One region of the Oerskovia gallyi genome, then DNA from elsewhere that is predicted to be linked to it. Evidence: predicted binding sites of a transcription regulator. Region 1 holds the regulator's gene; each other region holds the start of a gene.

Region 1 (5,610 bases):
ACGCCGTCGCCCGCGAGCAGCTGGACGTCGAGCGACACGGGAGGGCCGCCGTTCTGGTTCGCGTCAGGAGCGTGGAGCGCTGCGGCGTCGTTCGCGCACGTCAGCGATCCGCCGCTCGGCGTGCAGGCCCAGCCCCCAGTCAGCGGCTTGGCGGTCACGCCGTCGGGCAGGTTGCCCAGGGAGAACCTCACCCCCTGGGCGTCGACGTCGCCGGAGTTGTGGGCCGTGAGGCGGACCGCGGTCGCTCCCGGGTTGAGGAGGTCTCCCACGACGGGCGTCGTCAGGTCGATCTCGGCGCCGTACGACGGCACGGGGGCCGGGGCGTACGTCGTCTTCACCGGGCTCAGGCCCTTGCCGTGCACGGCACCACCGAACGTGTAGCTCCCGCCGCGCGAGGCCTGGACGGTGATGACGAGGTCCTTCTTCTCCCCGGGAGCGAGCACCCCGACCGAGCACGTGACGAGCGACGACCCGCCGTCCTGCGCAGTCGCCGGGCCGCACGGCAGCGCGGCGAGCCGGATCGCCGGGACGACGCCCCTGCCCGCGGTGACCGCGGACGTCACGACCGAGACGTTCGGCGGGAGCAGGACGTCGACCACGACCTCCTCGGCCGACGTGCCACCCGAGTTCGACGCCGTGAGGGCCAGGTCCTGCGGGGCACGGGCAGCGAGGGTGAGCGGGGAGAAGGCCAGGTCGAGGGAGGCCGGCGGAGCGGGGGTCACAGGCAGGACGGGGTCCGGAGCGCCCGGGAACGGGTCGACCGGCGTCAACGGGACGCTCGGCGGCGTGAGGGGCGTCGTAGCGGTCTCTCCGGAGCCCGCAGCCCCCGAGCCGCTCCCGTTCGAGGCAGGCTCCGCGGGGTTCGAGGCCTCGGCGGGCGCGCTGTCGAGCGGCGCCGTGTTCGCCGGTGAGGTGGGATCGGTCCCCGGGGCGGGCAGGGCCTCGCTCTTCGGGGTGCCCGTGGGAGAGTCCGAGGGCGAGCCGGACGGGCTCTGCGACGGGTCGGGGCTGGCCCCGGCGCTCGGGGGCGGGTCGGACGAGAAGCCCCCGGACACCGCGACGACGCCGGCTCCCACGGCCGCGACCGCCACGACGCCGACGGCTGCGGCGATCAAGGGGGACGCGGCGATGAAGGCCGCCAGGCCGGTCGCGCCGGCTGCGGCCGCAGCTCCGGTGCCGACCGCGGCACTCGCGCCGACGGCTGCGGCTGCGCCCAGCCCGCCGCTCGTGGCAGCCGCACCGGCCGCCGCCGCGCCACCCATGGCGCCGGTTCCGGCGGCTCCACCACCCACGGCGCCGGTCCCGGCAGCCGCACCGCTGCTGCCCGCCGCGGCCCCTGAACCAGCGGCGCCAGAGCCGGAGGCCCCCGCTGCGCCGCTGCCAGCACCGCCGCTGGCGCCACCACCGGCCGCGCCCGTGGCCCCTGCGGCGCCTGCGCCGACCGCGGCACCTCCGGTGAGCGGGAGAGCTGTCCCGACCAGGCCCAGCCCTGCCGCCCCGAAGACCAGGGGGGCGATGACGGCGCGCATGCCGTGCGAGACGTCACCGAGCTCGAGCACGAGCGCGCGGCACTCACCGCACTCCTCGAGGTGGGCGTCGACCTTGGCGGTCTCCCGCTTGGCCAGACCGCCGCGGACGTAGGACCCGAGCAGCGGGTTGACGTTCTCGCACCCGGCGCTGCTCGCGCCCGTGAGGTGCTGCTGGAGGTACGCCTGGCGCAGCCCTTCGCGGGCCCGGTAGGCGAGCGCCGAGACACCGTTGGCCGTGAGGCCGAGCAGCGGTGCGATCTGGGCCGGGTTCATCTCCTCGACCTCGGTGTACCAGAGCACGGCCTGCCATCGCTCGGGCAGACCTTGGTAGGCCTTGGTCACGACGGATCGTTCGAACCCCAGGAGCGTGGGGTCCTCGGTCGACGCCATGGGTCCGAACGCGCTCTCGAACGTCTCGATGTCGTCGGTGGGCTGCGTGCGTCGGCCCGCGTTCGACAGGTCGTAGGACAGGCGCCGGACGACGGTGAAGAGGTAGGCGCGGAACGTCACGTCGGGTCCGCCACCGGACTGCAGGATGCCCAGGACCTTGGCGAAGGCTTCGGACACCATGTCGTCGGCGTCCGAGCCCGAGCGCACGTACTGGCGCGCCACGGTGCGCGCCGCGGCGGCATGCCGCTCGTACAGCGCACCGAATGCCGCGTAGTCTCCCGCGCGTACAGCGGTGATCAGCTCGGCATCGCTCGTCGGGGCGTCGTCCCTCGACGTGTCGACCTGCGTCATGCCCTACCGCCTCTGACTCCGCCTCACCTCGTCAGGTAAGGCTCTCCCGTTCATCCTAGACGGGAAAACTGGTGGTGTTATCTACGTCTCAACGCGGTTTCGCCCGTCTTGTCCGTCTGTCAGGATGACAGAACCGACGGAATGTGCTGCATGTCCGTCGGTGTGTCGAGTGGATGAAAGAGAATCAGGACGCCGCTGTCGCGTCATGAGCACGGGGCTCACACGTCTCATGGGTATGGACCTACGACCTGGCTACCCCGAGCCAGCCGTCGCCTCGCTGCTCGACGAGTGGCAGGCGGCCAGTACGAACAGCGTCTGGCTGCGGCCAGGCGACTGGTACCACCCTGCCGTCGAGGCGCTCGTCGAGGCGCTCACGGACTCCCGCTGCCCGGCCGCTGCGGCCGAGCGGCTCGGTGAGGCCCGCGGCCGCGACGGGATCAGCATCGGCGAGACCATCGACGACCTGACCTGCTTGTTCGACCTCTGGGGCACCGCTCCCGACCTTCGCGTGCTGCGGGCAGTCAGCACAGGGTGGGCCGTGGGCAACGAGGTGATCCCCGGCGCGCCGCCCACGACCGATCCTCGGTCGGGGCTCGTCACGGTCCCCTACCTCGTCCAGCGCCTCCAGGAGACGTACGGGCAGGCGGACCGCCTGGGGACCCCGGCCTCCGCGACGCACTGCCTCGTCCTGGTGGACGTCGCGGTCGAACGCATCGACGGCTGGCAGAAGGTCGCCCGCGCGGCAGCCATGGGCAAGGTGCTGACCGAGACGTTCGGCCTCGGGCACCCGGTCGCGACGCTCGGTGGCGGGATCTACGCGGCGCTCTGCGCTCGCACGGCCGACGTCGGGCCGGTCCGCGCGGAGCTCCGGCACAGGATCGAGCGCATCGCGCTCACGTTCGGCGTGACGGCGATCCTCCGGCGCCCGCCCCGCATCTGGGTCGAGCCCCTTCCCGCGCAGCATGCCGACGCGGCGAAGATGCTCCACGACCTCTCTCGCTAGGCGCCCCGGCCTCTCTCGCTAGACCACGCGGTCGTCGGGCGCTCCGGCCGCCCGGCGAGGCCCCCAGCACGCCACGACGCCCCGCCGTCCGGCGAGGGACGAGCGGGGCGTCGTGGAGGAATCGCGTCGGGGGGAGGACGCGAGGGTCAGCGGGGGCTGTAGGTCAGGCAGTCCGCGTGGTCGGCGCCCTGCGGGCCGGCCCCGACGCGGATCGAGGAGGCGTTGCACTCGAGCGACTCGTTGTGCGAGCACTCTCCGCGCTGGCAGGCACCGACGTGCGCGATGACCTTCTCGAGGCCGCCCTTGGCGGTGAGGGGGATGAACGTGGCGCACTCGGCCTCGCTGCCGTGCGCGGCGATCGTCACGGCGCCGGCGTGGCAGCCGTGCTCGTGGTTGTATCCGCAGCCGTCGATCGAACACTCGACGACCTGGGGCATCTCCATCAGGGTGCTCATGGACTTCTCCTTGCTCGAAGGGCGGGGCGTTCTACCGTGCTTTTCCCTCACGGTATTCCTTCGCGCAGCCTGTGTATAGGAAGCAAGGCCTCACTCACTTCGGCGGAATTCCGCCATTTTTACGTCATGCAGACCGCACGTAATTGCGCTGCGGGAATTCCTGCCGGGATGCGCGAACGCCACCGCGCAGGTCAGGAGCCCCGGCCGGGTCGCCACAGCACGAGCGCCCGTGCCTCGCCGGTCTCGACGACCTGGCCGCCGCGACCGGCGTCCACGGTCCGCTCCCCCGCCGAGCGGCGCACCCGCCGCCCGCGCGGCACCATGACGACGTCGCCGCTCACCCCGGCTGCGAACACGCGCCCTCCTTCGAGCTGGGCGGAGAGGGCGTCGAGTCGGGACTCGAGCCGGCTCACCTGCTCCTCGAGCGTGAGGATGCGACGGATGCCCGCGAGGTTGATGCCCTCCTCCTGGGAGAGCCGCTGGACCTCGAGGAGCTTGGCGACGTCCCGCTGGGAGTAGCGGCGTCCGCGCCCCATGGTGCGGCGCGGGGTCACGAGTCCCAGGCGGTCGTACTGGCGCAGGGTCTGCGGGTGCATCCCGGCGAGCGTCGCGGCCTGCGAGATGGCGAGCACGGGGGCGTCGTCGTACGCGTTGAACGGGATCTCGCTCCCCGTGGGAGCCTCGTTCCTGGCCATGCCCTGCCTCCTCTCGCTGGTGCTGCGGAACCGTCCTGCCGGGTGCCTGTCGGCTCTACTCTGCCGCGCGCCCGAACAGGTCGGCGCGCACGTCGGTGCTCTCGCCGTCGGTCGCGGCGGCGAGCGCCTCGACGGCCTCCTTGGCGGCCTTCGAGAGCTTCTGCGGCACGACGACCTGGATCGTGACGAGCAGGTCGCCCGTCGCCTTGGCCGTCTTGACGCCCTTGCCCTTGACGCGCAGCGTGCGTCCCGACGGCGTGCCCGCGGGGACCTTGACCTTGACGGGCTTGCCGTCGAGCGTCGGGACCTCGATGGTCGCGCCGAGCGCGGCCTCCGCGAACGTCACGGGGACGGTCAGGCGCAGGTTGTGCTTCTCGTCGACCGAGAACACGGGGTGCGGCGTGACGTGCACCGTGATGACCAGGTCGCCGGGGGCGCCGCCCGCGACGCCGGGGCGTCCCTTGCCGCGCAGCCGGATCTTCTGGCCGTCGCGGACGCCTGCCGGGATGCGGGCCGTGATGGTGCGGCCCTCGGTCGTGACGTTGACGGTCGAGCCCTCGACCGCGGGACGGAACCCGAGCGTGGCCGACGAGTGCACGTCGGCGCCCGCCTGCGGGCGCTGGTACCCGGCGTTGGGGCGGAAGCCGGTCTGGCCTCCCCCGCCGCCGAACATCGACCCGAGGATGTCCTCGAAGCCGCCGCCACCGCCGCTCTGCGTGGAGTACCGCACGCGGCCTCCCCCGCCTCCGCCGCCTCCGCCGAACATGCCGCCGAAGATGTCCTCGAACCCGCCGGAACCACCGGCGGGTCCACCGGCCCCTGCGGAGAAGCGGGCGCCCCCGCCGGCCATGGCACGGATCGCGTCGTACTGCTGGCGCTGCTCGGCGTCGGACAGGACCGCGTAGGCCTCGCCGATCTCCTTGAACTTCGCCTCGGCCTTCGCGTCACCCTGGTTCTGGTCGGGGTGATACGTGCGGGCCAGCTTGCGGTACGCCTTCTTGATCGCGGCGTCGTCGGCATCCTTGGGGACGCCCAGCGCGGCGTAGAAGTCCTTCTCGATCCAGTCCTGACCGGTCAAGGCGCCTCCTCTCATAGGTCTCACCGGCCCCGGGGCCGGTGGTGGTGCTTACGTCCATAGTGGTCGTGCTCCCGGGGCCCGACGGCGGAGGTCACCTTCACGCGAAAGG
Region 2 (5,610 bases), on a different contig from region 1:
CCGACCTCGCGGGCGAGGCCCGGCTGGTCGACGCGATGGTTCCCCGCGGCGCCCGCATCCTCGACGCGGGCAGCGGCCCGGGGCGCGTCGGTGCCGAGCTCGCAGCGCGCGGTCACACGGTGGTGGGCGTCGACGTCGACCCCGTGCTCATCGAGGCCGCCGAGGCAGACCACCCCGGTTCGACGTGGCTCGTCGGGGACATCGCCGAGCTCGACCTTCCCGCGGCCGGGATCGCCGAGCCGTTCGACCTGATCGTGTGCGCCGGGAACGTCGTCACGTTCCTCGCGCCGGGCACCGAGGTCGAGGTGCTGCGCCGCTTCCGCGCCCACCTGGCGCCGGGCGGTCGGGCCGTCGTCGGCTTCGGAGCGGGGCGCGGGTACGCGTTCGACGCGTTCTTCGCCGACGCCGCCGAGGCCGGGCTCGAGGTTCAGCTCACGCTCTCGACGTGGGACCTGCGGCCGTTCGCCGAGGACGGCGACTTCCTCGTCGCCGTGCTGGGAGCACCTGAGAACTGACGCGTCGCGGTCTGCTCCCGGGGGATTTCACCCCCTCCCGGGTGCTGACGCGAGGGCTCTGCTCCCCCTAGCCTCCGGGGTGTCGACCGAACGACGGTCGCCCCGGCACCGCCGCGCGCGTGCCCGCTCGACGAGGAGCCCTGCCATGACCGTTCGCTTCAACCCGCCCCCGGGCTGGCCCACCCCGCCCGAGGGATGGACCCCGGACCCCCACTGGACGCCCGACCCTCGCTGGCCGGCGAAGCCCGCCGACTGGCCGCTCTGGGTCGAGGACCCCGCAGCGGGCGAGCCGACCGAGCAGACCATGGCACTGCCGGTCGCGAGCCTCACCGGTGCGGGAGCCGTGGCAGGCCGTCACGACGGTCGCACGCGGCGCATCGTGCTCGTCGCCTTCCTGTGCCTCGCCTTCCTGGTCGTCGGGCTGCTGCTGGGCGCCGTGCCCTCGGGCTCGCGGCTCGCCGCCGCCGAGGCCACCCTGGGCGAGGCGACGGAGGCTCGCGCCGCCCTGGACGAGGACAGCGCGGCGCTCACGACCGCGCAGGACGAGCTGGGCGCCGCTCAGGCCGACGTCACGGCCCGCGAGGAGGCAGCGGTCGCGAAGGAGGCCGAGCTCGCGACCCGCGAGTCGGCCGCCGTGACGGCCGAGGCCGACCTCCAGGCCCGGCTGACGGCGGTCGAAGGACGCGAGGGCGCGGTCACCGCGGCCGAGGCCGACCTCCAGGCGCGGAGCGCGGCGACGGGGCGCTCGGGCACGTCGTCGGGCACGTCGTCGAGCGCGCCGAAGGTGACCACGCCGGACGCGCCCGCCGGGATCGTCGGCGGGAGCGGGGGCGGCGCGGTGTCCTACGCGAACTGCGACGCGGTCCGGGCTGCTGGCAAGGCGCCGATCCGGTCCGGAGACCCCGGGTACAGCAAGAAGCTGGACCGCGACGGCGACGGCGTGGGCTGCGAGTAGCCCCCGCCACGACGGGGCCCGGTCGGCGTGCCTTCCGGGGTCGTCGGTCGTTCGTCCAGGGCGAACGCCGATCCGGAATTGAGCGAAGGCGACTCAAGTTGTACCGGTCAGAGGTTCCGCACCGACCGAAGGAGTCACCATGACGACCACCCTGACCACCGCCCCCGCGTTCGACCGCGCCCTGCGCGACCTGCTCACCGCCCGCCCCGTGGCAGGCGTCCCGGCCCACGCCGACGTCTTCCAGGACGGCGACGACCTGGTCGCCCGCTTCGACCTGCCAGGGATCGACCCCGCCCAGGACGTCACGGTCGAGGTCGAGGGCCGCAAGCTCGTCGTGCGCGGCGAGCGCAAGGACGAGCGGGCCGAGGAGACCGAGGGCCGTCGCGTCCGCGAGGTCCGCTACGGCGCGTTCCACCGCGTCGTGACCCTCCCCCAGGCCGCCGACGCGAGCGCCATCAGCGCCCGCTACGACGCAGGCGTCCTGACCGTCACCGTCGCCGGCGTCTACGCCGGCACGACGCCGCAGCGCATCGAGGTCACGACCTCCGCGTCCTGACGGTCTTCCAGACCTCCCCGCCGCAGGTCACCCCCCTTCGGCCGGCGGCGCGGTGAGTCGACGGGCCCGGATGCGAGAGCACCGGGCCCGTCGTGCTGTCCGGGGGCCCGTTCGACACGTACGGCCGGTGCGCCGGTCGGGCCCGAGTCTTCAGGCCGCCGCCCCCGGGGCGTCGTCGTCGGCGACCATCGCCGCGCTCCGTTCCCACAGCTCGGCCGCGAGCCGCGGGTCACCCACGAGGGGATGGGTCGTCGCGACCTTGCGCTTGACGTAGTAGCTCCCCGGCTCCCAGTCGACGCCCGGGGTCGTCGTCGCGAGCCACACGAGGGTGTCGGCCCCCTTGGTCGACGACGTGAGGAAGCGGCTCAGCACCGTCTGGTACATCACGCGCATGCTGCTCGTCGACGTCGCGGCGAAGTTCGTCGCGACCACGCCGGGGTGGAACGACGCCGCCGCGATGCCGGCCGCGCGGTACCGGCGGTCGAGCTCGCGCGTGAACAGGTTCACCGCGAGCTTCGCGTTGCCGTACGCGGTGTTGGGCGCGTAGGACCGTTCGGACTCGAGGTCGTCGACGTGGAAGTCGCTGAAGAGCCGGTGCGCGGCGCTGCTCGTGCTGATGACGCTCGCGTGGCTCTCCTCCAACCGGTCGAGCAGCAGCGTCGTGAGGAGGAACGGCGCGAGGTGGTTGACCTGGAACGTCAGCTCGTGGCCGTCCTCGGAGACCTGACGGTCGGCCATGATGCCGCCCGCGTTGTTCGCGAGGACGTCGATCCGCTCGTAGCGGTCCCGCAGCTGCGCGGCGAGCGCCCGCACCTCGGCCAGGCGTGCGAAGTCCGCCACGAAGTGGTCGGCTCCCAGCTCGCGCGCGACGGCTGCGGTCTTCTCGGGCGAGCGCCCCACGACCACGACCTCGTGCCCGTCCGTGGCGAGCGCCCGGGCTGCCGCCGACCCGATCCCGTCGCTCGCTCCCGTGATGACGATCGTCCTGCGTGCCATGTGCCGTCCCGCCTCGTGTCGTGCCGTCGCCGTGCCCCTCTCGGAGCGTAGACCGCGCGCGGGGGCCAGGCAGGGCGGCGCGGTCGCCGCCCGGGCCGGGCTACGCCGTCGGGCCGGTGTCTCGCGTGAAGCGGTCCCGTAGTCCCAGCGCGGTCGAGCGCCACGCCGCGGCCCGCTTGATCGTCGCGCCCATCTCGCCCTCGTCGACCGGGACGTGCACGACCCGCACGCCCCGCTCGGCCGCGAGCGCGAGCATCGCATCGGTCGACCCGGGGAACGCGAGCTGCAGCAGGACCGACGTCGTGCTCGCCTGCCGCTCCCCCTCGCCGATGCGCCGCTTGTAGAGGATCTCGGTCACGGTCCGCCGCGTGAACGAGCCGCCTGCGGGCGCCGCACCGCCGACCGGCGCCTCGTCCGTGGTGTCGCCCGGCTCCAGGAGACGAGCGGCGTCGTCGGGCAGCGGGACGACGCTCAGGTACAGCGACACGAGCAGCTCCGAGACCTTGCCCAGGACCCAGCCGCGCCCCGGCACGCGCGGGATCACGCGCAGGTACTGCGCGAAGTTCGCCTCGAGCGCGTCGGCCGACAGGCTCGACCACGCAGGCTGCGTGCGCACCTCGAGCACGCGGTCCCAGTCGATCGCGCCGCCGTCGAACCCGACCTCGCGCGGGCCGACGTGCACGGCCCCGAACCGGTCGAGCAGCTCGAGCGGCTTGGTCGCGAAGCGCGGCACCAGCGGGACCTGGCGCACCAGCCCCGCGGCCGAGGCGTCCCAGTGCTCGGTGAGCGGCACGGCCGGGCGCGGGTAGGCGTCGAGGGCGCGACCCACCCAGCCGGTGACCAGGGCGTCGAGGCGCGGCTTCTTCGCGGTCTCCTCGCTGCCGTCGCGCTCCACGCTGCCCGACGGCGGGGCGTCCGTCGCGTCGTCGGCGGCGGTGGCGTCGGCAGTGGCGTCGGCGGTGGCGTCGGCGGCGGTGGCGGCGGCGGTGGCGGCGGCGGTGGCGTCGGCGGCGGTGGCGGCGGCGGCGGCGGCGGCGGTGGCGGCGGCGGTGGCGGCGGCGGTGGCGTCGGCGGTGGCGTCGGTCGGCGCGTCGGCGACGGCCACGCTGAGCGGCGCTTCCTGGTCCATGGGTTCCCCTGCGTGTCGACGACTGTGCACGACGCCCGGGTTCGGGCCGGACGCGGTCAACCCTGGACCCTACCTTCTCCGTGCCGTCAGGTACCTGGAAGGTGCCGGCCCTGGAAGGTGCCGGCCCAGGAACGGTGCGACGCTGGACCGATGAGCGACGAGCCCGGCACGAGCGGCGAGCAGGCCGCCGACCGGCTGTTCGCCCTGCCTCTCGACGAGTTCGTCGCCGCGCGGAACGCCGCCGCCAAGCACGCGACGACCGCCGGGGACGCCGTGGGCGCCGCACGGTTGCGCGCGCTCACCAAGCCGACCGTCGCCGCGTGGGTCGTCAACCAGGTCGCCCGCACGCACCCCGACGAGGTCGGTGACCTCGTCGGACTCGGCGAGGACCTGCGCGCCGCGACCGAGGCGCGCGACCGGGCGCGACTCACCGAGCTCGACCACGAGCGTCGACGGCAGGTCGACGCGCTGGTGCGAGAGGTGTCGCGCGCGGGCGAGGTCGGCGGGCGCGCCGTGTCGGGCGAGGTGCTGCGGCGCCTCGGCGAGACGCTCACCGCGGCCGTCATGGACCGCGACGCCGGGGCCCTCGTGCGGGCTGGGTGCCTGACGCAGGCGCTCCAGTACGTCGGGTTCGGGATCGTGGACGAGTCGGGCGAGAGCGCCGACGTCGTGTCGTTGAGCGCGGAGCGCGCGGCGCGGCGCGGCACGGGGGCGCGTTCGCGGGCCGCCGGGCAGCAGGGCGAGGAGGCTCCCCCACCCGTGACCGAGCACCCGGGAACGGACACCGCCCTCGCGGACGCGGAGCGTCAGGTCGCCGACGCGGCCGCGGAGATCGACCGGCTCGAAGGACGCCGCGACCAGGCCGCCGACGTCGTGCGGGAGGCGAGCGACGCCGTCGGGCCGCTGGACGCGCGGCTCAGCGAGCTCGACGAGCAGATCGCCCGGCTGACCGCCGAGCGTGAGGACATGCTCGCGGCGCTCGACCAGGCGCGGGACACCCTCGCGGCGGCGGAGGAGGAGCTGGCCGCGGTGGACCGTGAGCTCGAGGACGCAGAGCGGAAGGCCGAGGAGGCGAGGCGTCGACGGCGGGCGGCGCGGGCGAAGGGCTGAGCCGGCGTCAGTCGCCCGAGGGCGGTGCCGTGCGCTCGGGGATCTGGACCCGGATCGAGACCTCGTTCTCGCCGGGCTCGGTGGGCGTCGTGGGGTCGGTCGGCGTGGGGGTCGGCGTCGGGGTGACCGGCGGGGTCGTCGGGGAGGGCGTCGGGGAGGTGGTCGAGGTGGGGGTCGGCGTGGGCTGCCCCGGGCCCGTCTCCCCGCCCTTGCAGCCCGTGAGCACGGCGACGGACAGCAGGACTGTGGTCGTGATGGCGGCAGTGCGCACTACGGCTCCCCCGATGAATTGGTATGTCCGTCCAGGTTAAAAACGATTCGCGCGTCTCGCTCGGCGAGAACTCCCTCG
Region 3 (5,610 bases), on a different contig from region 1:
AGCATGGGGTCCACGAGGAACTGCGAACCCAGGTTCGACGTCAGCACCAGGATGACGTTGCGGAAGTCGACCGTGCGGCCCTGGCCGTCGGTCAACCGGCCGTCGTCGAGCACCTGCAGCAGGATGTCGAACACCTCGGGGTGCGCCTTCTCGACCTCGTCGAGCAGCACGACCGAGTACGGCCTGCGCCGCACGGCCTCGGTGAGCTGGCCGCCCTCCTCGTAGCCGACGTACCCCGGAGGGGCACCGACCAGGCGTGCGACGCTGTGCTTCTCGCTGTACTCCGACATGTCGATGCGCACCATGGCGCGCTCGTCGTCGAACAAGAAGTCCGCGAGCGCCTTCGCGAGCTCGGTCTTGCCGACGCCCGTGGGGCCGAGGAACAGGAACGAGCCCGTGGGGCGGTCGGGGTCGGCGACGCCCGCACGAGAACGCCGTACGGCGTCCGAGACCGCCGCGACCGCTGCCTTCTGGCCGATCAGTCGCTTGCCGATCACGTCCTCCATGTGGAGGAGCTTCTCGGACTCGCCCTGGAGCATGCGGCCCGCGGGGATGCCGGTCCACGCGGAGACGACCTCGGCGATCTCGTCCGCGCCGACCTTGTCGGCGATCATGGGCGCCTGCGGCGCGGTGGCGGACTCGTCGCTGTCGATCGACGCCTCCTCCTGCTCGGCGGCCTGGAGCTGCTCCTGGAGCTGCGGGATCTCGCCGTACTGGATGCGGCCCGCGGTCTCGAGGTCACCCTCACGGATGGCCCGCTCGACCTGGACGCGCAGCTCGTCGAGCTTGGCGCGCAGGTCGCCGACGCGGTTGTGGCCCGCCTTCTCGGCGTCCCAGCGCGCGGTCAGCGCGGACAGCTCCTCGCGACGGTCCGCGAGGTCGGCGCGCAGCTTCTCGAGGCGCTCGCGCGAGGCGGGGTCGTCGGACTCCGAGAGCACGACCTCCTCCATCTCCAGGCGCGTGACGGCGCGCTGGAGCTCGTCGATCTCGATGGGCGAGGAGTCGAGCTCCATGCGCAGGCGCGACGCGGCCTCGTCGACCAGGTCGATCGCCTTGTCGGGGAGCTGGCGGCCCGTGATGTAGCGGTCGGACAGCGCGGCGGCGGCCACGAGCGCCGAGTCGGCGATCGTCACCTTGTGGTGCGCCTCGTAGCGCTCCTTGAGTCCGCGCAGGATCGCGACCGTGTCCTCGACCGAGGGCTCGCCCACGAAGACCTGCTGGAAACGGCGCTCGAGGGCGGGGTCCTTCTCGATGTGCTCGCGGTACTCGTCGAGGGTCGTCGCTCCGACCAGGCGCAGCTCGCCGCGGGCGAGCATGGGCTTGAGCATGTTGCCCGCGTCCATGGCGCCCTCGCCGCCCGCACCCGCACCGACGACCGTGTGGAGCTCGTCGATGAACGTCACGACCTCGCCGTCGGAGGACTTGATCTCCTCCAGGACGGCCTTGAGGCGCTCCTCGAACTCGCCGCGGTACTTGGCGCCCGCGACCATGGCCGCGAGGTCGAGCGAGATGAGCTTCTTGCCCTTGAGCGAGTCGGGGACGTCGCCCGCGACGATGCGCTGGGCCAACCCCTCGACGACGGCCGTCTTGCCGACGCCGGGCTCACCGATCAGGACGGGGTTGTTCTTGGTGCGGCGCGAGAGGACCTGCACGACGCGGCGGATCTCCGAGTCGCGCCCGATCACGGGGTCGAGCTTGCCCTCGGCCGCGGCCGCGGTGAGGTCCTGGCCGTACTGCTCGAGCGCCTTGTAGGTCCCCTCGGGGTTGGGGCTCGTCACGCGGCCCGAGCCACGGACCGCGGGCAGCGCGGAGCGCAGCGCGTCGGCGCTCGCCCCGGCGTCGCCGAGGATCTGCGCGGCGGGCGAGGAGCCCGCGGCGATCCCGATGAGCAGGTGCTCGGTCGAGACGTACTCGTCCCCCATGCCCTGGGCCTCCTTCGAGGCCAGGTCGAGCGCGGCGGACGTGCTGCGCGACGCGGTGGGCTGGGCGACGGCCGAGCCGCTCGCGGTGGGCAGCGCGACGAGGGCCGCGCGCACCTTCTGGCCGATCGCCTGGGCGTTCGCGCCCACGGCGTCGAGCAGCCCGACGGCGACTCCCCCCTCCTGCGTGAGGAGCGCGGCGAGGAGGTGGACGGGTTCGAGCTGGGGGTTGCCGGCGGCCGAGGCGGTCTGGATGGCCTCGCCGATGGCCTGCTGGGACATGGTGGTGAACTTGGTGTCCATGGGGTCTCCGGATACTTCAGGGTCTGGGTCTACCTGGAACAACAGGGCCTGACTTGAGCCTATTCCACTCAACTCTGTCCGTCATGTCAGCCATGCGGCGTCAGGTCCGGGTACCAACGGGTGGCACCCCCTTCTCACCGACGTCGATCCACGGGATGCTGTGGGGCGTGAAGACACGACGGCTCGAACCTCCTGCCACCATCGCACCGGACCACACCGACCGCACCACGGCGCCGGACGGTGGCCCGCGATGAGCATCCTGCTCCTCCTCGTCCTCGCCGTCGTCCTGGTCGGTCTCGTCGTGATCGGCGTCGTCGCGTGGCTCCTGCTGCGCCCCAAGAAGGTGCCCGCGCCGCAGCCCTACGGGTACGGCGCACCGGTCGACGGCTACCCGGGGCAGGCGCCGGCCGGGTACCCCGGCCAGCCCGCGCCGAACGGGTACCCGGGCCACGCCGTCCCGCCCGCCCAGCCCCACGTGGTCCCGAGCGGGCAGCCGCCGTACCAGGCGTACCAGGCGTACCCCGCGCAGCCACCGGCACCGCCCCAGGGCGCCGGGCACCCGTACGGCCCGCCGAGCGCCCCGCCCGCCCCGCCCGCTCCGGCCGCCTCGTCCGGCGCCCCCGTCGCGCCCGCCCAGACGTGGACCGCGCAGGTCACCGACCCCGGGACCGAGCAGGTGGACGACTCGGAGATGGACGAGTCGACCCGCCTTCGGGAGGACGTGCGCCCCGCCCCGCCCGCAGCACCCCCGGCTCCCCCGGTCCCGCCGTCGCCCCCGACAGGCCTCGCCCCGCCCGCCTGAGCCACGGCACGTCCGGTCAGGGCGAGCGACACCCAGGGATCACGCTCGCTCTGACAGGCCCTCCCCCGCAGTGGACAATGGCGGCACCGCGGCACCGCCCGAGTCCGCGCGCGAAGGGCAGCACCATGACGCACGGTTGGCAGCAGGACGTCCTCGGACCCGACTGGGTCGCCCGCACGCTCGACCTCCCCGGTGGCGACACGGCCACGCTCGTCCGCAAGGCGACGAGCCCGGAGGGCGCGCGACGCCGCCGGGCCGTGCTGTACGTCCACGGGTTCGTCGACTACTTCTTCCAGACCCACCTGGGCGACGCCTTCGAGGAGCACGGCTACGCGTTCTACGCGGTCGACCTGCGCGGGTACGGCCGGTCGCTCGCGCACTGGACCGAGGCCGGCAAGGACCCCAACATGGTCGACGACCTGAGCCTCTACGCCCAGGACCTCGACGCGGCAGCCGCCGTGATCCGGGCCGAGGGGCACGACGAGCTCGTGGTCGTCGGACACTCGACGGGCGGCCTCGTCACGAGCCTGTGGGCCAACGCCCGCCCCGGCAAGGTGGCTGCGCTCGTCCTCAACAGCCCGTGGTTCGACCTCAACTCGTCCTGGTTCGACCGTGTGATCTCCACCCGGGTGATCGACGTCGTCGGGCGCTTCGCCCCGCGGCTCGTGGTGGGCTCGCTCGACGACGCCTACGGGCAGGCCCTGCACACCGGGACCGGCGGCGAGTGGACCTACGAGCTCGGCTGGAAGCCGCACGAGGGCTTCCCCGCGCGGGCAGGCTGGGCGCGCGCGATCCGGCGCGGGCACGCGCAGATCGCTCGCGGTCTGCACGTCCAGTGCCCCGTGCTCGTCCTGACCTCGACACGGTCCGGGCCGAACAAGGGCTGGCATCCCGAGGTCGTCACGACCGACAGCGTGCTCGACGTCCAGCACATCAAGGACCGAGCGCCCGGGCTGGGCGACGACGTGACGCTCGTCGAGATCGAGGGCGGCGCGCACGACCTCGTGCTGTCCCCCGAGCCGGCCCGGACGGCGTTCCTCGACGAGGTCTTCGCGTGGCTCGACGAGCGGCTGCCGGGCTGACCGGCCCGGCGCCGTAGAGCGACGCGCATCGCCCTACGGGACCGCTGGGGCCGACGACACCGACGGCACCAGGGACGGCTCGCTCGCCGGGGACACCGAGATCACGGCCCCCGCGATCACGGGCGCCGCGGTCGCCCGGCGCTCGAGCGCGTCGATGCGCTCGGCGACCACGTGCTCGTCGTCGTCCCCCACGAGGTCGACGCTCGCGACCAGGTACAGCGACCGCGGCCCGACGAACTCGAGGCGCAGGTACGTGACCCGGTCGACCTCGGGGTCGGCGAGCAGCTCGCGGAGCACCGCGTCACGTGTCCCGACCCCCGCGGGCTCGCCCACGAGGAAGCGCCGGTTGCGATCGATGAGGATCCACGAGATGACACCGAGGATCAGGCCGACGACGATCGAGCCGATCGCGTCGGGCACGGGCGACCCCGTGACCTGGTGCAGGAAGATGCCGACGAAGGCCACCACGAGGCCCATGAGCGCTGCGGCGTCCTCGGCGAACACGGCCCGCAACGTCGGGTCGGACGTGACAAGGACGTGCTGGAGCAGGTCGCGCTCGGCCTTCTTCGCCTCCTTGCGGGCCTGCCGGTTCGCCTGGAGGAACGAGACCCCCTCGAGGACGAACGCGACGCCGAGCACCGCGTACGCGATCCCGAAGTCGTCCGCGGGCTCGGGGTGGACGAGCTCCTGGATGCCGTGCGTGATCGAGACACCCGCACCCACCGCGAACAGCCCGAGCGCCGCGAACATCGACCACACGTACGCCTCGCGCCCGAACCCTAGCGGGTGGTCGTGGTCAGCGGGCTTGCGCGACCGCTTGTTCGCGAGCAGCAGGAACACCTCGTTGCCCGTGTCGGCCCACGAGTGCACGGCCTCGGCGACCATGGAGGCCGAGCCGGTGAGCACCGCGGCGGCCGACTTCGCGACCGCGATGAGGAGGTTCGCGCCGAACGCGACGATCACCGTGAGCGCGCTCTCGGCGTGCTCCTCGGTCTTCACGACGCGCGGGCTGTCGGCCACAGGCCGCGTGGGGGGCTGCGCACGGGGCGACGAGGTCATGTAGCGGGTCTATCACCGGACCCGTCGCCACGCGCGGGGACGCATCGCCCTCGGCGGGCGCGGCCGTCACCCTCGGCGGGTTCCGGCGTCACCCTCGGCGGGCCCCTTGCCGTCCGCCTTCTCGCGGTCCGCGACGTCCTTCTCGCGGTCCGCCGCCTCCTGGTCCGCCGTGAGGTCGTCGAGCACGAGCAGGTCGGGGCGGACCTTCCCGGTCCGGTAGCCCGCACGGCCCACCATGTGCGCGGCGACGGGCGACGTCATGAGCTGGAAGATCACGACGAGCACGAGCATGCCCACGGCCGACCAGCTCCGCAGCCGCAGCCCGAGCGCGATCAGCACGAGGATCAGTCCCAGCACCTGCGGCTTGGTCGCGGCGTGCATGCGCGCGAGCAGGTCCGGGAACCGCACGACGCCCACACCGGCGGCGAACGCGAGGAACGCCCCG

Evidence for each region. The regulator HspR, encoded in region 1, represses chaperone genes until heat shock. The targets are predictions, from matches to a motif close to AAGTTGAGTCNNNNNGACTCAACTT.
Region 2: a site for HspR is predicted at 1,546-1,570, ahead of H9640_RS06615 (Hsp20/alpha crystallin family protein). Genes of this name have one in related genera too.
Region 3: a site for HspR is predicted at 2,273-2,297, ahead of clpB (ATP-dependent chaperone ClpB). Genes of this name have one in related genera too.

The regions. Positions count from the first base shown of each region.
Region 1 is NZ_JACSQE010000003.1:327,722-333,331, forward strand. Features, by position in the region: gene H9640_RS05605 (sigma-70 family RNA polymerase sigma factor) at 1-2,270, opposite strand, end outside; gene H9640_RS05610 (hypothetical protein) at 2,506-3,273, shown strand; gene H9640_RS05615 (DUF1540 domain-containing protein) at 3,420-3,728, opposite strand; gene H9640_RS05620 (heat shock protein transcriptional repressor HspR) at 3,920-4,423, opposite strand; gene H9640_RS05625 (DnaJ C-terminal domain-containing protein) at 4,479-5,501, opposite strand.
Region 2 is NZ_JACSQE010000004.1:190,757-196,366, forward strand. Features, by position in the region: gene H9640_RS06605 (class I SAM-dependent methyltransferase) at 1-515, shown strand, start outside; gene H9640_RS19090 (excalibur calcium-binding domain-containing protein) at 661-1,470, shown strand; gene H9640_RS06615 (Hsp20/alpha crystallin family protein) at 1,610-2,026, shown strand; gene H9640_RS06620 (SDR family NAD(P)-dependent oxidoreductase) at 2,177-3,022, opposite strand; gene H9640_RS06625 (hypothetical protein) at 3,123-4,151, opposite strand; gene H9640_RS06630 (hypothetical protein) at 4,302-5,261, shown strand; gene H9640_RS06635 (hypothetical protein) at 5,269-5,532, opposite strand.
Region 3 is NZ_JACSQE010000004.1:26,316-31,925, forward strand. Features, by position in the region: gene clpB (ATP-dependent chaperone ClpB) at 1-2,222, opposite strand, end outside; gene H9640_RS05885 (hypothetical protein) at 2,473-3,024, shown strand; gene H9640_RS05890 (alpha/beta hydrolase) at 3,150-4,106, shown strand; gene H9640_RS05895 (cation diffusion facilitator family transporter) at 4,140-5,165, opposite strand; gene mnhG (monovalent cation/H(+) antiporter subunit G) at 5,232-5,610, opposite strand, start outside.